DNA from 2 places in the Ewingella sp. S1.OA.A_B6 genome. Region 1 is predicted to be linked to the other one. Evidence: predicted binding sites of a transcription regulator. Region 1 holds the regulator's gene; the other holds the start of a gene.

Region 1 (7,295 bases):
CTCACTCGAAGGAGTGTCGCGGATCGAAGGTGGAGACTGGTTGAAACGTGCGGATGATGTGAAGTGAGAACTCTGAGCAAGGTCGCTTAATCTGTTGCTACATCTTCTCTTCTACCAGGGAGAGAGACATAAAAAAACACCGTCCAGTGGGCGGTGTTTTTTTATACGGTAAAACAATTACTTGTTTTTAGCGCGTTCGAAAGATGTCACGATCTCTTCTTTCGCGGCAGCGGCGTCAGCCCAGCCTTCAACTTTTACCCATTTGCCTTTTTCCAGCGCTTTGTATTGCTCGAAGAAGTGGGTGATCTGTGCACGCAGCAGTTCTGGCAGGTCGTTCACATCATTGATGTGATCGTATTCTTTGCTCAGTTTGGTGTGTGGAACCGCCACAACTTTGGCATCCTCACCAGATTCGTCGGTCATTTTCAGTACGCCAACCGGACGGCAGCGAATGACTGAACCTGGTTGCAGTGGGTACGGCGTTGGCACCAGCACGTCAACCGGGTCACCATCAAGAGACAGGGTGTGGTTGATGTAGCCGTAGTTACATGGGTAAAACATCGCAGTCGACATGAAGCGATCCACGAACAGTGCACCGGTATCTTTATCTACTTCGTATTTGATTGGGTCGGCGTTAGCAGGGATTTCGATCACTACGTAGATATCTTCTGGCATGTCTTTGCCTGCCGGCACATTCAGTAAGCTCATTTTGGTTTCCTTCATTGGACCAGGAATTGGAGTGGCGAACATTATAGCCAAGTCCGTCACGAATTCCTGCCCTTTTCTCGGCGGTTGTTTCTGGTTTTTCTCACTTTTTCTTTGCGCTTAGTCAGGCTTTTTTGGCATTAAAGTTTTCAGCAATCGCGCTTTACCGCCTAACTGCCTGTTTTACTGTTTCTTCTCAAGAAATTCATGGGATTGCCGATAATCACTGACATAAAAATTCTCCATTACCGACAGATTAACGCTCACCGATTTTCCTCCTTTTCCTAAATGACCGGGTACTACAGCATGTTAAATAAGTTGAGCGTAAAGGCGGGATTGATCGCCTTGTTAGTCGTAATGACACTGATTTTGTTACTTGTCAGTGTGTTGGGTACGAATGCTATCCGGCAAAGTTCCACTTCACTAAAGCAAATTGATCAGCTTCAGGGAGATGAAATTGGGGCGTTAGCCAATAGCTACAGTTTTTCTCTGCGCGCGCGTGTCGCCAGCAGCGTAGCGGTTCGTCAGATGGAAATTGGCATGATGGATGACTCGAAAGAGACGGCCGGGCGGGTTGCGGACTATATCAAGCAGGCCGATCAGCAGGTTGCCGTGTTTATGGCGATTAAAGATGAAACTCAGCGCGGAGAAGATTTATCCACGGCGTTAAAAGTGGCCTATGACGCGTATAAACAGCAAGGGCTTGAACCCGCGTTGGCGGCTATCCAGGCGCAAAGCCCCGATGGTTATTACGACGTACTGGAAAATAAAATGACGCCGTCCAGCAACGCTTACGATAAAGCGCTGGCGGATTTCCGGGTGTATGCCAACGAAACTGCCGATCGCCATATTACGGCTGCGCAGAAACAGGCGCAGGTACAGGTTATCGTCATTATTGTTGCCTGTCTGATCGCTATCTCTATTGCGCTGTTGGCGTGGTTTGCTCTGCAAAAAATCATTATGCATCCGCTCAGTGCATCTATCGCGCAGCTAGAATTCATCGCCGCCGGAGATTTGACCCGCGACATCGACGATTCTCGCAGCAATGAAATGGGCCGTTTATTCCGTGCGATGAAGAAGATGCAGGATGCGCTGGCTGCCTCGGTGGGCCGTGTTCGTGATGCAGGTAATCAGATCGATGTCGGTTCGCGTGAGCTGGCGGCAGGTAATGTACACCTGGCACAACGCACTGAAGAATCTGCCGCATCACTCGAAGAGACCGCGGCCAGCATGGAGCAACTGACGTCAACGGTACGCATGAACGCGACGAACTCCGAGCAGGCCAACCAACTGGCGCAAAGTGTATCGGGTATTGCGGATAAAGGCAGTCAGGTGGTGCACCAGGTGATGGATAAAATGCGCGCTATTACAGACAGTTCGAAACGCATTACTGACATTATTACAGTCATCGACGGTATCGCATTCCAAACCAATATTCTGGCGCTGAACGCTGCGGTTGAAGCTGCACGAGCCGGTGAGCAAGGGCGTGGTTTTGCCGTAGTAGCGGGCGAGGTGCGCAGTCTGGCTCAGCGTAGTGCGCAATCCGCGAAGGAAATTAAAGAGCTGATTGTCGATTCCGAAAGCCGTATCTCAGAAGGGGAAGCAATGGTGAAATCTGCCGCTGCCACCATGACCGAGATTGCCGACGAAGTACGCCGTGTCACCAGCCTGATGGGTGAGATATCCACTGCTTCTTCAGAGCAAACTCATGGTATCGAGCAGGTGAATATTGCGATCACCCAAATGGATCTGGTGGCGCAGCAAAATGCCACACTGGTCGAAGAAGCGACGGCTGCCACGCGTTCGCTGGAAGAGCAGGCGCAGATACTGGCGCAAAGCGTATCAGTCTTCAAACTGCATCGTCAGGATGTTGTCTGAGAGGCTGTTCGTTCTAAGATGTTCAGCCGTAAAAAAAGGTCCGGCTTGTGCTGGACCTTTTTGTTGATGTTTTTTATTAACGTAAGTCTTGTACAGAGCTAAAACGTATTTATTGTGGATATGCGTCGTCGGGGAACTGCTCAATAAAGCGTTCTGCATCTTCGACCATCGAACAGTTGCCGACGAAGAAAGGGGCACGTTCATGCAGTTTCTGCGGAATAATGTCCAGAATACGGTTTTTACCGTCACTGGCTTTGCCGCCCGCTTGTTCAGCCAGGAAGGCCATCGGGTTACATTCGTACAGCAGACGCAGTTTGCCGGCAGGATGGCTTGCGGTGCTTGGATAAATGTAGATGCCGCCTTTGAGCAGGTTACGGTGGAAGTCAGCAACCAGCGAGCCGATATAGCGTGAGGTATAAGGGCGCAGCGTGGCTTCGTCCTGCTCTTGGCAATACTTGATGTATTTTTTAACGCCGAGCGGGAATTTAATGTAATTGCCTTCATTGATTGAGTACATGCTGCCCTTTTCAGGGAAACGGACTTTTTCATGTGACAGGCAGAATACGCCAAGTGAAGGGTCATAAGTGAAGGCATGAACACCCGCACCGGTGGTGTAGACCAGCATCGTCGAGGAGCCATAAACTACATAGCCGGCCGCGACCTGGCGGTTACCCGGTTGCAGGAAGTCTGCTTCGGTGACTGACTGCCCGAGAGGGGTTGTACGGCGGTAAATAGAGAAAATAGTTCCCACGGAGACGTTTACATCAATGTTCGATGATCCGTCCAGCGGGTCCATCAAAATCACGTATTTTGCATTCTCAGCGCGTTCCCCTTCAAAAATGACGATCTCATCTTCTTCTTCTGACGCGATACCGGCAATTTCACCGCGCGCTTTCATGGCCGCTTTTAACTTTTCATTGGCGTACAGGTCGAGCTTCATCTGAACTTCGCCCTGCACGTTCTCCACACCACTCGTACCGAGGATATCGACCAGCCCGGCTTTGTTGATGTCTCGGTGAATAATTTTGGCGCCGAGTTTTATTGCTGAAAGGAGGGCGGTGAGTTCACCGGTCGCGTGGGGAAAGTCCTGCTGCTTTTCAACAATAAATTCGCCTAACGTTTTCATGACGCATTCCCTGAATCTAGGATGGATAACGGTTTATTAATAAACCCTTTACATTAGCGAGAGCAGTTTAGCCCAAATATATGAGTGAATCCTAGGCAAATCCATTTCTTCTGGAGGATTCTGAGCGGTAGAATAGCCGCTGACTTAAAGGCATTAATGGAAAACATATGCGCATTCATATTCTTGGGATTTGCGGCACCTTTATGGGCGGGCTGGCGATGCTGGCACGTGCACAAGGGCATCAGGTTACCGGTTCAGATAACAACGTTTATCCTCCAATGAGTACGCTGCTGGAAAATCAGGGTATTGAACTGATCCAGGGCTACGATCTTTCTCAACTGGATCCTCTGCCGGATCTGGTGATTATCGGCAACGCCATGACACGCGGTAACCCTTGTGTTGAAGCCGTGCTGGAACAAGGCATTCCCTACGTGTCAGGCCCCCAATGGCTGCACGACCATGTGCTTCCGGGCCGTTGGGTGATTGCCGTGGCGGGTACGCATGGCAAAACGACAACCGCTGGCATGGTGACCTGGATCCTCGAAGTCTGTGGCTACGAACCGGGTTATGTCATCGGTGGTGTGCCGGGGAATTTCGACGTTTCTGCCCGTCTAGGTAACAGCCCATTCATGGTCATTGAGGCTGATGAGTACGACTGCGCCTTCTTCGACAAACGTTCCAAGTTTGTCCATTACAGCCCGCGTACGTTGATCCTCAATAATCTTGAATTTGATCACGCGGATATTTTCGACGATCTTAAAGCTATTCAGAAACAGTTCCATCATTTGGTCCGCCTGGTGCCTGGCCAGGGTAAAATTATCCTGCCTGAGCATGACACTCCCTTGAAACAAGTGATGGCAATGGGTTGCTGGAGTGAACAGGAGTTCGTGGGTGAAGCCGAGGCCTGTGCATGGGATGCAAAAAAGGTCGCGCCAGATTCCAGCTCCTTTGCCGTGATGCTTCATGGAGAAAAGGTCGGTGAAGTGAATTGGTCCCTGGTAGGCGAACACAATATGCATAATGGGCTGATGGCCATTGCTGCTGCCCGCCACGTCGGTGTGAAACCGGAGGATGCTTGCAAAGCGCTGGATAGTTTCATCAATGCCCGTCGTCGTCTTGAACTGCGCGGCGAAGCATTTGGCGTCAGCGTCTATGATGATTTCGCGCATCATCCAACGGCAATTCTCGCCACGCTGTCCGCACTGCGCAGTAAGGTAGGCGGTACTGCACGCATTCTGGCGGTTCTCGAACCTCGCTCAAATACCATGAAAATGGGGCTGAGTAAAAACGAACTGGCCCCTGCGCTGGGGCGGGCGGATGAAGTGTTCCTGCTGCAACCACAGCATATTCCGTGGCAGGTCGCTGAAGTAGCCGAACACTGCATCCAGCCTGCGCATTGGAGTGCAGATGTTGATTCGCTGGTGGATCTGGTGATTAAAGCCGCGCTGCCGGGCGATCACATTCTGGTGATGAGCAACGGCGGATTCGGCGGTATTCATAGCAAACTCCTTGATGCACTAGCGGCTAAGGCCAGCGCAGTAAAAGAGTTTTAACATTCTGGTTTTGAGAATAAAAAAGCACAGTTCTCGCTGTGCTTTTTAATGGATCGAATTTGGTGTATGGAGAGCATAAAAAGAGATTTAAAAAAGAATGACTTTTTATTTTAAAATCAGCGCTTAAGTTGATTTGGCCATCTGCGCGTAAATTTTGCAGTTATTAGCCCATTGAAACTAAAATATGAAGGTGATGTTACTTATGAGGGTCAGCTTTACATGGGAAGTGATCGGATAGCAGCGCCGCTGTAGATCAACATCAGGTGTTTTGCAGGCAGATAGCTAGAGAAAAATGAGTCGTAATACTATAGCGTTACTTGCAGGATACCTTGAAGAGCAAACGGCGGGTAACCTGCATGTCGTGATATGGCGCTATTCATTAACTTCGCAATAGAGGGCCGCTTACAGCTCCTGTTCGAAATGGTGAAGGATGTCTTCATAAAGCTGTTTAACGCTGAAACCGCTGGCTGGGGTGGTGAAAATGGTGTCATCACCGGCGATAGTACCCAGAATACCTTCCGATTTCCCCCAAGAGTCCAGCATGCGCGCAATCAGCTGTGCTGCACCTGGGCTGGTGCGTATAACCACGACGGCCTCGTTGTAATCAATATCTAAAACCAGATTTTTCAATGGGCTGGTGGTCGTAGGGACACCAATTTCAGCGGGCAGACAGTAGACCATTTCCATTTTGGTATTTCGGGTACGTACCGCGCCGAATTTGGTCAGCATGCGCGAGACTTTCGATTGATTGATGTTCTCGAAGCCCTCTTCTTGTAAGGCGAGGACGATCTCCCCCTGAGAACTGAACTTCTCTTCCTTCAATAATGCCTTGAAGGTTTTGATCAGATCTTCCTGTTTAGCAGGATTACGCATTTTACACCCTGAGGTAATAACAATAGTGCTGAATATTATGCATATATTTGAATTGTTATGCAATAAATGTTCTGTAATACCACATGAACTAGACCTAAATAGATGGAATCAGGCTCAAAAAGCAAATGGTTAAATATGATGAATATGCAAAATTTTGTGCACTGCTGCCGCCTGTATTGGTAATTAAATTGTTATAAAAATGATATTGTTCTGATGTTGTCTTCGGGTGTAATGTAACTGCCGGTTAACCTGTCGTGTTTCGTGACGCTATTTTTATGATGTTATTGTTTATGCTGCTGAAGCATCAACAAAGTAATCTTAAATTAAGCCGACATACAACCTTAATACTGCGTGGCTTCTCACAATCTGGATTAGTTGATTGTGTTTGGCGGTTCAGTAGATTAAGGTCATAACTAGATGAATTCACGGCGCTTTTTAAGTTTATGATAAAAAAGGAGTATAGGATGAAAGTTGCAGTTCTCGGTGCAGCTGGCGGTATTGGCCAGGCCCTCGCCCTTCTACTCAAGACTCAGCTGCCTTCAGGTTCAGAACTCTCTCTGTATGACATTGCCCCGGTAACGCCGGGTGTTGCTGTCGACCTCAGTCATATCCCTACAGCTGTAAAAATTATAGGTTTCAGTGGAGTAGATGCTACTCCAGCATTAGTGGGAGCTGATGTGGTGTTGATTTCTGCCGGCGTCGCACGTAAGCCGGGGATGGACCGTTCTGACCTGTTCAATGTCAATGCGGGCATCGTTCGCAATCTGATAGAACAAGTGGCGAAAACCTGCCCAAAAGCGTGCATTGGTATCATCACTAACCCGGTGAATACTACGGTAGCTATCGCTGCTGAAGTGTTGAAAAAAGCGGGTGTTTACGACAAAAATAAATTGTTTGGCGTAACCACTCTCGACGCAATACGTTCGAATACTTTTGTTGCTGAACTGAAAGGCAAACAGCCACAGGATATCGAAGTTCCGGTGATTGGCGGCCATTCAGGTGTCACTATTTTGCCACTCCTGTCGCAAATCCCTGGTGTTACCTTTAGCGAAAGTGAAGCGGCTGACTTAACCAAACGTATCCAGAATGCGGGTACTGAAGTGGTTGAAGCTAAAGCCGGTGGTGGATCTGCTACACTCTCTATGGGCCAGGCAGCTGCG
Region 2 (7,295 bases), on a different contig from region 1:
GGTAAATTGCACATTACCGAAGTTGTCTGCCCCTTCCATCTGGTAGGCACTGATACCGTACTGGCTCAGGGTCCGAGTATCAGCACCGGAGCGGATCCACTGCTCCACCGCCTGAAAAGTCGTGTTGTTACGGCCATACAGAGATGAGGAGGCGTATTGCACTTCCATCACCTGATTGGCGTAATCTTTGGCGTTAACCGGTTTGCCGGTGGCGTTCGGCTCATTAACGTACTCAAGCGCATTTTCCAGCCGACCATCTTTATACTGCTGACCGCGATCGGTAGGTCTGGACGAACACCCCGCCAACACTGCGATTACCAGACCACTCAACAGATATTTACTCCAACGTCCTTTCATTATTACCGCGCTCTCTTACTTTCAGGTGGACTTGCGCCAAAACGATAACAAACGGGCTATCAGAAAGGAATTGGCATCAACGAAAATAATGAATTCCGTTAAACCCGTAGAAAAAAACAGCACTCTGTTTAAAAAGCAAGTAACTGGGTGGTTTATCACATCAATTTCGAAAAAAGGGTTGCACGAATTCTCACGCAGCGTATAGTTCGCCCTCATCGGACGCGGGGTGGAGCAGCCTGGTAGCTCGTCGGGCTCATAACCCGAAGGTCGTCGGTTCAAATCCGGCCCCCGCAACCAATTCGACGCTGAAGTAAAAGCGAGATTGGAATGAAAGACTTACCGATGAAAGCAATACAGTAGTGACGGACGCGGGGTGGAGCAGCCTGGTAGCTCGTCGGGCTCATAACCCGAAGGTCGTCGGTTCAAATCCGGCCCCCGCAACCAACTGCAGTATGGATGGGTAGCAAGAAGTACATTGTAGTGACGGACGCGGGGTGGAGCAGCCTGGTAGCTCGTCGGGCTCATAACCCGAAGGTCGTCGGTTCAAATCCGGCCCCCGCAACCAACTACACATAAGCGGTAAAAGAACATCAGACACCTTAACGGGTGTTTTTTTGTTTCTGACGTCTGAACAATTCACGCTATTAAAGGCCAGGCATACATTAAGCTGGCCTGCCGTACATTATCTTCTTGTCGACATTCCTCCCTGCGCGAAGTATGCCTTAATCCCTGCCAGTATTGACTCCGCCACTTTCTGCTGAAAATGACTGGTTTTCAGTTTTCGCTCCTCTTCTACATTACTGATGAATGCAGTCTCTACCAGGATCGAGGGTATATCAGGCGCTTTCAGGACAGCAAATCCGGCCTGATCGACCTTGTTCTTATGTAGATGGTTTATCTTGCTCATACGTAACAACACTTCTTTGCCAAATTTCAGGCTGTCATTGATGGTGGCGGTCTGCACCAAATCAAATAGGGTATGGTCGAGATAGCGATCACCACTTTTACCTACGCCGCCAATCTGGTCAGACTCATTTTGAGTTTGCGCCAGAAAACGCGCCGCCGTACTGGTCGCCCCTTTGGTCGAAAGAGCAAATACGGAAGAACCGCGTGCCGCGCGGCTCGTAAAAGCATCCGCATGGATAGAAATGAAGAGGTCTGCCCGCAGTTTACGCGCTTTCGCCACCCGAACTTTTAGCGGAATAAACACGTCCTCGTTACGAGTCATGTGAACTTTCATATTCGGCTCACGCTGGATAAGTTTCTGCAACCTACGCCCTATTTGCAGCACAATATCTTTTTCGCGAGTTTTATATTTCCCGATAGCGCCAGGGTCTTCACCGCCGTGTCCTGGGTCGAGCACGATCACCAGCGGCCGTTCTAGCCCAGCCTTGCCATCTTTTGCCCTCTCCGGCGGTAAAGTTCTTGCAACGTCACCTTTATTGTAATCTTCCAGCAATGCCAGCAGTGGATCATCATCCGCACTGACGGTACCTTCAACCGGGTAGAGATCAACCACCAGCCGGTTGTGGATCCCAGCAACCGGTTTCAACGTGAAAACATGCGGGTTAATGGGCTGTTTTAGCTCCATCACCAGGCGCACCGTTTTCTGGTCGAACTGCCCGACTCTGGCTTGTTTAATGAAGGGATCACTCTGCTGAATCTGCTGTCCTAATCCCTTAAGCACGCTATTAAGGTGTACTCCTTCGATATCGATTACTACACGGTGAGGATTGGTTAACAGAAATTGCTTATATTTCAGAGGAGTGCTGGATTCAAGCGTAAGGCGGGTATACGTAGACCCAGGCCACACACGAATGGCCACCACCTGCGCACTGGCGGCAAAACCCACCCGGCTGACGCTTAATAACCAAGAGGCAGCCACGCTTTGTAACAGCCGTCTGCGGCCAGAATTGTGATTATCGTCAGTCATGCAGTCTCAAAGATAAGGGCTCAAAACAGAGCTAAAAATAAAAAATAGCCGTAAACCGACTCAAGCAGAAAATTCTAACCAATCGATCCCCACATGTCATTCTTAAACCGACCATTGATTTTTAGTGTTGTTGTCGCTTTGTGAAAGAGAAGAGAAAAAACAGATATTTCCTGCTTGCCACACCGGCTTAAAAGAATAAAAATACATAAATTACGAATAAAAATTCAAATGAGGTTTTGCCGTGAAGGAACGTAGTACTGAACTGGTTCAGGGATTTCGCCACACTGTTCCCTATATCAATGCGCACCGTGGCAAAACTTTTGTGGTCATGCTGGGTGGCGAAGCCATTGAACATGAGAACTTCACGAATATAGTTAACGATATCGGCCTGCTGCATAGCCTGGGGATCCGGCTGGTGGTCGTTTATGGTGCGCGTCCGCAAATCGATAAAAATCTGGCGGAGCATAATTATGAACCTATCTACCATAAAAACACCCGCGTAACGGATGCCCGCACCCTCGAATTGGTGAAGCAAGCCGCGGGTCTATTACAGCTCGATATCACTGCCCGCCTGTCGATGAGTCTGAATAATACGCCACTTCAGGGCGCGCACATCAACGTGGTCAGCGGCAACTTTATCATCGCCCAGCCTTTGGGAGTCGATGACGGTATTGATTACTGCCATACCGGCCGTATCCGTCGTATTGATGAAGAGGCCATTCACCGCCAGCTAGACAGCAACGCTATCGTTCTGTTAGGTCCGGTCGCGGTATCCGTTACCGGGGAAAGTTTCAATCTTACCGCTGAAGAGGTCGCCACGCAGCTGGCGATTAAACTAAAAGCGGAGAAAATGATCGGCTTCTGTTCGTCTCAGGGCGTAGTAGATGAAGACGATAAAATTATCTCCGAGCTTTTCCCTAATGACGGCCAGGAGCGTATAGATAGCATGGAGGCAAGCGGTGATTATCAATCAGGCACCGTGCGTTTCCTGCGTGGTGCAGTAAAAGCCTGCCGTAGCGGTGTCCGCCGCAGCCACCTAATCAGCTATCAGGAAGATGGCGCACTGGTGCAGGAACTGTTTTCACGTGACGGTATCGGTACACAAATTGTGATGGAGAGCGCCGAGCAGGTTCGCCGTGCCACCATCAATGACATTGGTGGCATACTCGAGTTGATCCGCCCGCTTGAGCAACAGGGCATTTTAGTTCGCCGCTCGCGCGAGCAGTTAGAAATGGAAATCGATAAGTTCACTATCATCGAACGCGATAACCTGACCATCGCCTGCGCGGCACTATACCCATTCCCCGAAGAGCGAATTGGCGAGATGGCTTGCGTAGCCGTTCACCCAGATTACCGCAGCTCATCACGCGGTGAGATGTTGTTAAAACGGGTAGCCAGCCAGGCTAAACAGATGGGACTGGATCGCCTGTTTGTCCTGACTACGCGCAGCATTCACTGGTTCCAGGAGCGCGGTTTCAAACCGGCCGAAGTTGACGTTCTGCCGATTCAGAAACAGGAAATGTATAACTATCAGCGCCGCTCCAAAATATTGCTGATTGAGCTCTGAACCGCTTCTCATTAAGCCATAAATAAAAGGACGCCGTCATTTCAACGAGGGCGTCCGATTTGGCCTTATCCGTCAACACTACCCGATGACTATCCCTGACCGCTCAACCTATGCGCCAACCCGCTCCGGCGCTGGGTTCGCGTGCGGGTGGCAATACTGAATACTTTATCACTGGCATACAGCGAAAGCTTCGCCTTGGCACGAGTGATCGCGGTGTAAACCAGCTCACGGGTCAGTACCGGCAGAAAGTGATTAGGCAGCACAAATAGCGTATGTTCGAACTCAGAACCCTGAGATTTATGCACCGTCATAGCATATGCAGTTTCATGCGCCGGTAAGCGGCTTGGCTGCACTGATTTCACTGCCCCACCAGGCAGTTGAAACCAGACTCTCAGCTCGCCCTGCCCATCCTGTAAAGCAATGCCAATATCACCATTGAACAGCCCCAATGCACTGTCGTTGCGACTGATCATCACCGGACGTCCCGCGTACCATTTACCGGCCAGCACCGCCGGTCGGCGGATCAATCCTTTGCGGTTGAGTAACTGCTCAATGCGCTCATTCAGCCCCTTCACGCCAAATGGCCCTTCGCGTAAAGCACAAAGCACCTGAAAACGACCGAATGCCAGCAAAATACTCTCGGCTGAATCTCCCTTTGCTACGGCTTGTAAATAGGGTTTATACCCACTGACGCAGGCATCGAGCAGCGGCTGGAAGTCTTCAGCTTCATTAAGCGGATAGCCTGTAACATCGGGTAAACCTCCGCCAAGAAGACGCACCGCCGCCGCGCTGTCCCCTTTATTGACAGCAGTGGCTAGCAGCCCTATCCCCGATCCCGCGTCAAAGCGATAACTATGCCGCAGCAGACACAGACTATCCCGCACTGTGGCGGGGTGAGCCGTTTGCGTCGGTTTGAGATGACAGCCGGTGAGATAGCTCAACTGTGCTGCACGTTCCGGGCTGTAACCTTGTTCGGCAAAACGGCAGATGTCACCTAAAACCGCACCGGCCTCCACCGAAGCAAGTTGATCGCGGTCGCCGAGAAAAATCACCCGCGCCTGCTCTGGCAAGGCTTCAATCAGCCGGGCCATCATAGGCAAATCAACCATCGAGGCTTCATCTACTACCAACACATCCAGGTGTAAAGTATTACCACGGTGGTAACGCATACGCTGACTACCGGGTTGAGCACCCAGCAAGCGGTGTAACGTCGAGGCTTCATTAGGGAAAATTTCACGCTCTGCCGCATCGAGAGGTAATTTCAGGATGGCATGCCCAAGGGAATCCGTTAAACGTGCCGCAGCTTTACCCGTAGGTGCCGCCAGTTGAATACGCAGTTTTTGTTCTGGATAAAGCTGAACCAATGCCGCCAGCAGCTTGGCGACCGTGGTTGTTTTCCCTGTCCCCGGCCCACCGGAAATAATCGAAATGCGCCGGGTCGCAGCCACGGCGGCCGCCACTTTCTGCCAGTCAATGTCGCTGTCGGAATCAGCATCGCTAAACAGCGTATTTAGAATTACCTGCAACCTTTTTTCATCGACAGCAAATGGTGCTCCCTCCACCACTTTTTCAGCATTGAAGAAAGACGCAACCTCGCCTTCGCTCTGCCACATGCGCTGTAAGTACAGACGATTTTCCTGCAGCACCAGCGGCGCAGGAAGTGAGCCATCACTGACGGAGGGGTGCTGATGCAGCAGTGCCAGCCATTGCTGTATGTCCGGCTCTCCAGCGCCTTGCCAGAGCGCCGTAGCCAGAGCCGGGAAACGACCATCAAATAGCCTATCAGGCTGAAGTTGTTCAAGATGAAGGCAGACATGGCCGCTCCCCGCTTCGGCGCTCAGGCATGCCGCTGCCAGCATTAATGCAGCTTGTTCGCTGCCCGATGTATTACGCGACGCAACCATGCGGGCGAATTGAACATCGAGTGATCTCAACGCGCCTGAGTTCTGCGCTTGTTCATATAACAGGTTCATTGAGCACCTTCAGCAGGCTGCGAATGGGTCAGCATCGTTTCATCCGCCACCGTTTCTCCTTTGAATAAGCGGTCAAGGGACTCGATGAAATCTTCTGACGGTCTGCGGCGGAAAACACCGTTGCCCGGATGCTCGATATCCATACCACGCAGGAAGAGGTAGATAACGCCGCCAAAATGCTGCGAATAGTTATAGCCCACCACCCGATGGTGCAAATAGCGGTGCAACGCCAGCGTGTAGAGTTGGTACTGCAAGTCATAGCGATGTTCGGCCATAGCATTTTGCATGGCGGATTCCGTATAGGCGCTGCTGTCTTCACCCAGCCAGTTGGATTTATAGTCAAGCAGGTAATAACGTCCGTCCCAGTAAAAGACCAGATCGATAAACCCTTTCAACATGCCTTTAACCTGCTGGAAATCGAGCGACGGGCAGAGTGCAGACAGGCTGTCGTAACGCTTCACAACGGCATCAAGTTGGGGGGCCTGTAACAACCCATCAATAGGCAGGTAAAACTGAAGTTCTGACTGCAACTTATTGCGGTCAAGTGCACTCAGCGTCAACGAGGACTCGCCGAGTGGGGTATGCAAAATGGTGTCGATCCACGTTTTCAGCACCGGCAACCACACTGGGTCAAGCCCTTGCGTGGTCAGTTTTCCGAGCAGCCACTCATCATCTATCGGCTGGTCAAAAGCAATCTCTTCAAAGATGCTGTGCAGGAAGGTACCGGGTGAAGCACCGCGTGGGAAAGTGTGCGCATTCATCTGCACCTCTTGCGCAGGCTGCTGCTCCCCCGCCGCCTCTACGTCCAGACGTGGCAATAAATCCTGTGCCAGCGCCGTGCCGTGCTGTTGCAGACCGGAATAACTGGTGACGCGCCAGTTGTTCTGAATTTTCCGCTCAACCACTCTGGCAGACAGTAACTTACTGACCTCTTCCGGTGATACCCACGGCGTTTGTTCAGGAGAGTTGATAGTCGAAAACACCACATCATCATTACTCAACGCCGACAAATATTGGTTAAGGCCCTGAACATCAGCTGCCTGTGATTTCTGAACCAGATATCCCAACGCACCAAGATGCAAATCAGTGTTGCCCTGCTTTTTCCGCGCTCCCTGAATCAGCGGGGCAATCCCTACGCTACAGTGGTAAACGGAACGCGTCAGCGCGACGTACAACAGACGTAAGTCTTCCGCCAGTCGCTCCTCTTCCGCCAACGTTTGGCTCTGCTCATCACCGTTAAGGTCGAGCATGGCTGAAAAGGTGTCGCGATCGTGGTACAAGCCTTGCTGCTGTTGGCGGAAATTACTGATAAATGGTAGCCAGACCAGCGGATACTCCAGTCCTTTAGATTTATGAATCGTCACTATCTGTACCAGATGCCGGTCACTTTCCAGGCGCAACTGCTGACTCTGCGACTGCCGGTCAGGGGCAGAGATCTGCTGTGCCACCCAGCGTACCAGTGCGT

What was found. The regulator ArgR, encoded in region 1, controls arginine synthesis, uptake and breakdown. The targets are predictions, from matches to a motif close to ANTGAATAAAAATACANT.
Region 2: the regulator ArgR is predicted to act here: its motif matches at 2,481-2,498, upstream of argA (amino-acid N-acetyltransferase).

Annotation. Positions count from the first base shown of each region.
Region 1 covers NZ_JBLJFK010000003.1:217,008-224,302, reverse strand. Annotated here, with positions in the region: gene ACMV8I_RS10800 (gamma-glutamylcyclotransferase family protein) at 1-67, shown strand, start outside; gene ppa (inorganic diphosphatase) at 178-708, opposite strand; gene ACMV8I_RS10790 (methyl-accepting chemotaxis protein) at 1,012-2,583, shown strand; gene fbp (class 1 fructose-bisphosphatase) at 2,693-3,709, opposite strand; gene mpl (UDP-N-acetylmuramate:L-alanyl-gamma-D-glutamyl-meso-diaminopimelate ligase) at 3,877-5,262, shown strand; gene argR (transcriptional regulator ArgR) at 5,665-6,135, opposite strand; gene mdh (malate dehydrogenase) at 6,600-7,295, shown strand, end outside.
Region 2 covers NZ_JBLJFK010000006.1:52,836-60,130, forward strand. Annotated here, with positions in the region: gene mltA (murein transglycosylase A) at 1-357, opposite strand, end outside; tRNA gene ACMV8I_RS13650 (tRNA-Met) at 578-654, shown strand; tRNA gene ACMV8I_RS13655 (tRNA-Met) at 725-801, shown strand; tRNA gene ACMV8I_RS13660 (tRNA-Met) at 846-922, shown strand; gene amiC (N-acetylmuramoyl-L-alanine amidase AmiC) at 1,040-2,290, opposite strand; gene argA (amino-acid N-acetyltransferase) at 2,532-3,857, shown strand; gene recD (exodeoxyribonuclease V subunit alpha) at 3,947-5,830, opposite strand; gene recB (exodeoxyribonuclease V subunit beta) at 5,827-7,295, opposite strand, start outside.